Linked DNA regions of Pelagicoccus sp. SDUM812003. Each later gene encodes a partner of the first gene's protein in a complex. Links are inferred from orthologs where the notes say so. Each region holds a gene or a part of one and is shown in the gene's direction. Other genes may lie near its edges.

Region 1 (4,087 bases):
TTCATCGAGAAAGCCGCGCCATCGAACATCGTCGCTTCAGCGACATCGTGGACTATCTGGGCGAAAACGATCTCCTCTTTCGCAACAACGCCCGCGTGCTGCCGGCCCGCCTGTTCGCGGAACGGGTTTCCGGAGGCAAGGCCGAGTGCCTGCTGCTGCGTCCGGCAACCAACGATGGCTCCGATTGGTGGTGTCTGCTACGCCCCGGCAAGCGCCTCAAACCAGGAGCGACCTTCTCGCGACCGGGATTCTTTTACGCCACGGTGCAGGAGAAAAACGAAAACACCGAGTACCGCGTGTCCTTCGAGCTGGAAAGCCATTCCTCGGTGGCCGAGATGGCGGACGAGCTGGGAAAAATGCCGCTGCCACCCTACATCGCCCGGGAATCCGACGACCAGCGAGACAGCGCGGATAAGGAACGCTATCAGACCGTCTACGCGGCAGCGGAAAAATCCGTCGCCGCCGCCGCTCCCACCGCAGGGCTTCACTTCACGCCGGAGATCATCGCTCAGCTCGAAGCGAAAGGCGCCCGCTTCCACGATCTGGCGCTGCACGTCGGCATGGGCACCTTCAAGCCGCTGCAAACCGATAACATCGAGGACCATCAGATCCATCGCGAGATCTACGAGATCTCGGAAGCCACGCAACAGGCCCTACGCTGCGGACCTGACAAGCGAAAGGTCTGCATCGGCACCACCAGCGTGCGCAGCGTGGAAGACTACCTGGCGAAAACTTCGACCGTGATCCCTGGACAGTTCACCGACGAAGCCGGCCTCTTCATCTACCCGCCGCGGGGCTTTCGTGGCGTCGACGCCATGGTCACCAATTTCCACCAGCCGAAATCCACCCTCATCTGCCTCGTTTCCGCATTTCTCGACCCGGAAGGAACCAGCGGAATCCAGTGGCTGAAAGACATCTACGCGGAAGCGATCGAGCGCCAGTACCGCTTTCTCAGCTACGGCGACGCCATGCTGATCCTTTGACAAGGCCCAAGTGTTCCTGTACTCTAGCCGCGTTTTCCAAAAACACCCGAACCCTGCTATGGGAGAAGAAAACCACGACCCGATCGCCGACATCGTCGAAGACGCCACTTTCGACTTCACCATGGGAGACGCCGAAAGCGCCATCTCCAAGCTCCGCCAGACCGTGGCGGAGACCCCGAACGCGTTCCCAGCCTGGCACGCCCTCTGCGAGATCCTCTATTCGGAAAAACGATACGACGAGGCCCTCGAAGCAGCAGAGAAGGCCCATGCCCTCAAGCCTGACGACCTATTTGTAAACACCAGCCTCTCGCGCATCTGGCTCGAGAAAGGATCCAAGGAAAAGGCCGAGAGCTTCGGAGCTCAGGCCCGCATGGCCAGCTGGAAGGATCAGCTCGCCAACCCGGACTCCATGGAGTCCGCTCCCGATCTCTCCTGAGGCCGCCGCCAAGCGGACCTTTAAGCCTCGACATTGATGCGATAACTCCCAAATTCCACCCCTTTTCACGGGACAGGCCTATGGACAACAAATACGCGCTCGACTTCGAACAGCCGCTACGCGGACTCATTGACCAGCTGGATCACCTCCATCAGCTGTCCAACGAGAACAACATCGATCTGTCCAAAGAGATTCGGGCGATCGAGAAGAAGATCTCCTCCACCAAGAAGTCGATCTACACCAATCTCTCCCCGTGGCAGCGCGTCCAGCTCGCCCGCCACCCACAGCGTCCCTACGCTCTGGACTACATCGAGCGCGTTTTCACCGGCTTTCAGGAGCTGCACGGCGACCGCGCCTTTCGCGACGACCGAGCCATCGTGGGCGGCACCGCTTACCTCAACGGCGAAGCGGTCATGGTCATCGCCCAGCACAAAGGCCGTACCACCCGCGAAAAGCTGGCCCACAACTTCGGCAGCCCCTACCCGGAAGGATACCGCAAGGCGCTGCGCCTCATGAAGATGGCCGACAAGTTCGGCCTGCCCATCATCACGCTGGTGGACACCCAAGGCGCCTACCCGGGCGTCGCTTCCGAAGAGCGACACGTTTCCGAAGCGATTGCCGTCAACCTGCGCGAGATGGCGACCTTCGGCTGCCCGATCGTTTCCGCCGTGATCGGCGAAGGCGGCTCCGGCGGCGCTCTCGGCATCGCGGTCGCCAACAAGATCCTCATTCTGGAAAACGCCTACTACTCGGTCATCTCTCCTGAAGGCTGCGCCGCCATCCTCTGGAAAGACCGAGCCAAGGCCCCCGAAGCCGCCGAAGCCCTCAAGTTCGGGGCCAACGATATCCACAAGCTCGGCGTGGTCGACGGCGTCATCCCCGAGCCCATGGGCGGCGCCCACAACGACCCCGACACCGCCGCGAAAAACCTCAAGGACGCCATCGTCGCGGAACTCGACCAGCTCAAGAAGCTCAGCCCGGAAGAGCTCATCGAGCAACGCTACCAACGCTTTCGCAACATCGGCGTGGTGGAAGAGGAATTGGCCGACGGAAAAATCGTCCCCATCAACGAAGCCGCTTCCTGAACGCCGCCCCGAGCCCACTTTCGAACCAATTGCCGACACTAGCCCATGAGCTCTAAAACCGAAACCAAAACGCCTGCAGCCCCGGCCGCCACCGGACAGGAAATGCAAGGCGCCGACATCGTCATCGAAGGCCTTATCCGAGAAGGCGTGGACGTCATATTCGCCTATCCAGGCGGCGCCTCCCTCGAGCTGCACCAGGCCCTAGCCAAGCGCAAGGCCGACATCCGCACCATCCTTCCTCGCCACGAGCAAGGCGGCTCCTTCGCCGCCGAAGGCTACGCTCGCGTCACTGGCAAGGCCGGCGTTTGCATGGCCACCAGCGGACCGGGAGCCACCAATTTGATGACCGCCATCGCAGACGCCTTCATGGACAGCACCCCGCTGGTCTGCATCACCGGCCAGGTCTATTCCAAGTACATCGGCAAGGCCGCCTTCCAGGAAACGGACTTCTTCGGCATGACCCTTCCCGTGGTGAAGCACAGCTACCTGGTGCTCGACGTCAACGACCTGCCGAAGATCATCAAGGAAGCCTTCAAAATCGCCACCACCGGCCGCCCGGGCCCTGTGGTCATCGACATTCCCAAGGACATCCAGCAGGCCAAGACCACGCCCAAATGGCTCTCGGACGAGGAAGTGCCCTACCGCCAGGACAAGCTTCCCGCCAAAGCCGCGGACCGCGAACTGGAAAACGTGCTCCGCCTCATCGAAGACGCCAAGCGTCCCGTCATCTACTTCGGCGGAGGCGTCGTGGCCGCTGAAGCCCATAAGGAATTGACCGCATTCGCGGAAAAAACCGGCATCCCAGTCGCCTCCACCCTCATGGGCGTAGGCTCCTTCCCCGAAACGCACGAGCTCTCCCTGAAATGGTTCGGCATGCACGGATCCGCCTACGGCAACTGGGCCGTTCATCAAAGCGACCTGCTGCTCACCTTCGGAGCCCGCTTCGACGACCGCATCACCGGCGACGTCACCAAGTTCGCCCCGGAAGCGGAAATCGTGCACATCGACGTCGATCCATCGGAGCACAACAAGAACAAGATCGTCCACCATCCCATCGTCTCCGACATCAAGCACGCCCTAGGCCGCATGGTCGAGCTGATGGACAAGGGATTCAAGAAGCCCGACCTGCAAGCATGGCAAGACCAGTGCGCCGAGTGGAAGCGAGACTATCCATTCTCGTACGCGGATAGCGAATACATCCTGCCGCAACACGCAGTGCAGGTTCTCTTCGAACTCACCCAAGGCGAAGCGATCATCACGACCGGCGTAGGCCAGCACCAAATGTTCGCCGCCCAGTTCTACAATTTCAACCATCCTCGCAGCCTCATCTCCTCACTTGGACTGGGATCCATGGGCTACGGCTATCCCGCCGCTCTCGGAGCCAAGGTGGCCTCCCCCGACCGCCATGTCATCGACATCGACGGCGACGGCTCCTTCGCCATGAACGTGCAGGAGCTCGCCACCGCCAAGATCGAAAAGATCGCCGCCAAGGCCATGGTGCTCAACAACCAGCACCTCGGCATGGTGGTGCAGTGGGAAGACCGCTTCTACAACAGCGTGCGCGGCAACACCATCCTAGGAGA
Region 2 (3,354 bases), on another replicon or contig:
CACAGGTGGCACCATCACTGGGGTCTCCGAGGTCATCAAGAGCCGCAAGGAATTGTTCACCGTCGCAGTCGAGCCGACTAACAGCCCGGTGATTTCTGGTGGTCAGCCAGGTCCGCACAAGATCCAAGGCATCGGGGCCGGTTTCATCCCCAAGAACTGCAACAAGGATATCATCGACGACGTCATCACCGTGACCAACGAAGACGCGTTCCAAACCGCTCAGGACCTCGCCCTCAAGGAAGGCATCTGTGGCGGCATCTCCTCCGGAGCCAACGTATGGGCGGCCTTGCAGCTGGCCAAGCGTCCGGAAATGGCTGGCAAGACCATCGTCACGGTGGCCTGCAGCTGCGGCGAGCGCTACATCAGCACTCCATTGGGCGAAAAGGCCCGAGCCGAAACGACCGGAGCAACCGCTTAGCGTTCGGGCCGAGCGATCTCCAGCTGATCGACCGTTTTTTAGCGGGCCTCCCTTCGCCGGGGAGGCCCCTTTTCATTTGTATCGACCCACGGGCGCGCCGGGGCGTCTCCGAGCGCCGACGGCCGCAACTGTTGATTGCGACGTTGCAAATAACAGTTGCTCTGGAGGCGATCGCCTTTTTGGGGTGGCGCCTGGGGCGAGTGGGCTTAGGTTTAAGAGGTTACCCTTATGTTGCCTCGTTTGTTCAGCCGTTGTTTCGAAGCCTTCACCGCGGCCGCCTTTCCGTCCCAGTGCGTGGAATGCGGCGGATTGGTGGAGGCGCGGAGCGACTTTGCCAGCGTCTGCGTCGCGTGCTGCGATCGCGTCCAGTTGGTGCGGGAGCCGAAGTGCCTGACCTGCGGATTTCCGTTTTTCGGCGAGACGGAGTCGAAGGCGGGCTGCATGCATTGCGAGCACCTGAGCCCGGTCTTTGGGCAAGGCTGGTCGGTGTCGCTGTTTCGCGGCCCGGTGCGGCATCTGATTCACGAGTTGAAGTATGAGCGGGGATTCTGGGCCTTGCGCGACATCGCTGCCATGGCCCGCCTGGGGCCAGGATTGCGGGAGTTCGTCGGCGACGCGATTCTGCTGCCGGTGCCGTTGCACGCTCGTAAAATGAGGGAGCGGGGCTACAACCAGAGCGAGTTGATCGTTCGCGAGCTGGCGAAGGTGTTTCCGGACAGCGAGATGGGGGACGTCTTGGAGCGGCGCGTGGATACCGTTTCGCAGACGCGGTTCAACCGGCGCGAGCGGGTGCGCAACCTGAAAAATGCCTTTTCATTGCGCCGAAACCGTGCCATACAGCCCGGCCGACGCTATGTTATCGTCGATGACGTTTTTACGACAGGCTCGACGCTCAATGCCTGCGCTCACGCGCTGGAGCAGGCGGGGGCCGGTCGCATAGATGTCTTGACTATCGGGCATGGCTAGACCTGATCCCAAGCGATTTTTCAACTAGAAGGCTCTGACAATGGCACTCTTTCAAAAACCGAAGTACTCGACCGTAATCGTCAAAAAGAAGGACATTCCGCAGGGGATGTGGAAGAAGTGCCCGGTTTCCGGCGAGATCATCTACAACAAGGAACTGGAGCAGAACCAGAACGTGGTGCCCAAGAGCGGCTACCATTTTCCCATCACTGCCCGCAAGCGCATCCAGAGTCTGCTTGACGAGAATAGCTTCAAGGAGGAGGACCGCGATCTCATGCCGGGCGATGCTCTGGAGTTCGTGGATTCCAAGCCCTATCCGGAGCGCGTGGCTCAGTATCAGAAGAAGACCGGCGAAAAGGAGTCGCTCATCAGCGGTCTGGGCAAGATCCAGGGGATCCCGGTTTCCATCGCGGTGTTCGATTTCCAGTTCAGCGGCGGTTCTCTGGGTTCGGTCGCCGGGGAGAAGATCACGCGAGCCATCGAGCGGGCCATCAAAAACAAGATCCCGTGCATTGTGATTTCCGCCTCTGGCGGCGCTCGCATGCAGGAGGGCATCCTCAGTCTGATGCAGATGGCCAAGACCAGCGCGGCGCTCAGTCGGCTTTCGGCGGCCCGGCTGCCATTCATATCGATCCTCACCGATCCGACCGCGGGTGGAGTGACGGCGAGTTTCGCTACGTTGGGCGACGTCATCTTGGCCGAGCCGGGCGCTCGCATCTGTTTCGCAGGGGCTCGGGTGATCAAGGAGACCACCAACGCGGAGCTGCCGGAAGGCTTCCAGTCCGCGGAATTCCTGTTTCAGCGTGGACTCATCGATCAGATCGTGCCTCGCACCGAGATGCGGGCCCGACTGCACGAGCTGCTGGCTGCTCTTTACCTGAAAAAAGAGCCAGAGTCCGCATAACGTAAGGAAGCGGGAGCGCCGCGGCCCTCCCGTCGAACGCCATGCCTGATCTCAGCTCCTACGAGGCAGCCCGCGAATGGTTGTATTCGCTCAAGAATGCGGGGTCGAAATACGGAATCGACCGTATGGAACGTTTCGCGGATGCGCTTGGGCAGCCGCAGCGCAGCTTTCCGTCAATCCACGTCGCTGGCACCAACGGGAAGGGGTCGACCTGCGCCATGTTGGAGCAGGTGTTTCGCGACCAAGGGTTCAAAACGGGGCTTTCGACGTCGCCGCACCTGGTTCGGCAGGGCGAGCGCATTCAGGTGAACCGCCGCATCCTCAGCGAGGAGGCGATTCTGGATTTCGTGCGCGAACTGGCTCCCTTGGCGAGCGCGATTGCCCAGCCTGATGCGGAGTTGCACCCGAGTTTCTTCGAGTTCATGACGGCCATGGCGTTTCTGCGTTTTCAGCGTGAAGCGGTGGACATCGCCTTGGTGGAGGTGGGGCTCGGCGGGCGGCTGGACGCGACCAACGTTTTGGTGCCGGAGTGCAGCGTGATCACTTCCATCGGATTGGACCACTGCGAAATCCTAGGAGACTCCCACGCCGCGATCGCTCGGGAGAAGGGCGGCATCATCAAGCCTGGCGTGCCCGTGGTGGCGGGGCTGCTGCCGGAGGACGCCATGGCGGAAGTGCGAAGCATTTGCCGCGAGCGCGGCTGCGAGCTCATCACGGTAGCGGAGCGTTTCGGCGAGGATTTGGAAAGCTTTCCTCGGACCAATCTGTACGGACGCTACCAGCGCATCAACGCCGCCATTGCCATGACGGTGGTGGAGGCGATGGCGGGGCGTTTCGGCTTGGACCGCGCGACCGCCGAAGCCAGCTTGGCCTCCGTTTCCTGGCCCGGTCGCTGGGAAGAGCGGCAGCTGCGGCATCGGAAGATCGTTTTCGATGTCTCGCACAATTCCGAAGGAGCGCGTTGGCTGGACGACAACTTGGCCGATTTGGTCGAGCGCAGCGGCGGAGCTAAGCCTGACGTGGTGATGGGCGTGATGGGCGGCTATCGAGCCAGCAGCCTGGTGCCGGT

What was found. Proteins that work in one complex are often made in the same cells at the same time.
Region 2: the proteins of QEH54_RS20040 (region 1) and accD are in contact, whole or in part, in a solved structure (PDB 8UXZ), measured with the Escherichia coli proteins. The link is inferred for Pelagicoccus sp. SDUM812003 from one-to-one orthologs.

What each region holds. Positions count from the first base shown.
Region 1 is NZ_JARXHY010000019.1:19,398-23,484, forward strand. Bases 607-3,501 are described here. They hold QEH54_RS20040 (acetyl-CoA carboxylase carboxyltransferase subunit alpha), read left to right. Parts: upstream 607-1,499; coding sequence 1,500-2,504; downstream 2,505-3,501. Other genes in these bases: queA (tRNA preQ1(34) S-adenosylmethionine ribosyltransferase-isomerase QueA), read left to right, coding at 607-983; QEH54_RS20035 (tetratricopeptide repeat protein), read left to right, coding at 1,042-1,419; ilvB (biosynthetic-type acetolactate synthase large subunit), read left to right, coding at 2,550-3,501. Outside these bases: more of queA, read left to right, coding at 1-606; more of ilvB, read left to right, coding at 3,502-4,087. UniProt on the Escherichia coli protein: Component of the acetyl coenzyme A carboxylase (ACC) complex. First, biotin carboxylase catalyzes the carboxylation of biotin on its carrier protein (BCCP) and then the CO(2) group is transferred by the carboxyltransferase to acetyl-CoA to form malonyl-CoA.
Region 2 is NZ_JARXHY010000007.1:170,463-173,816, forward strand. Bases 597-3,354 are described here. They hold accD (acetyl-CoA carboxylase, carboxyltransferase subunit beta), read left to right. Parts: upstream 597-1,424; coding sequence 1,425-2,285; downstream 2,286-3,354. Other genes in these bases: QEH54_RS11635 (ComF family protein), read left to right, coding at 647-1,384; QEH54_RS11645 (folylpolyglutamate synthase/dihydrofolate synthase family protein), read left to right, coding at 2,327-3,354. Also shown: cysK (cysteine synthase A), read left to right, coding at 1-418.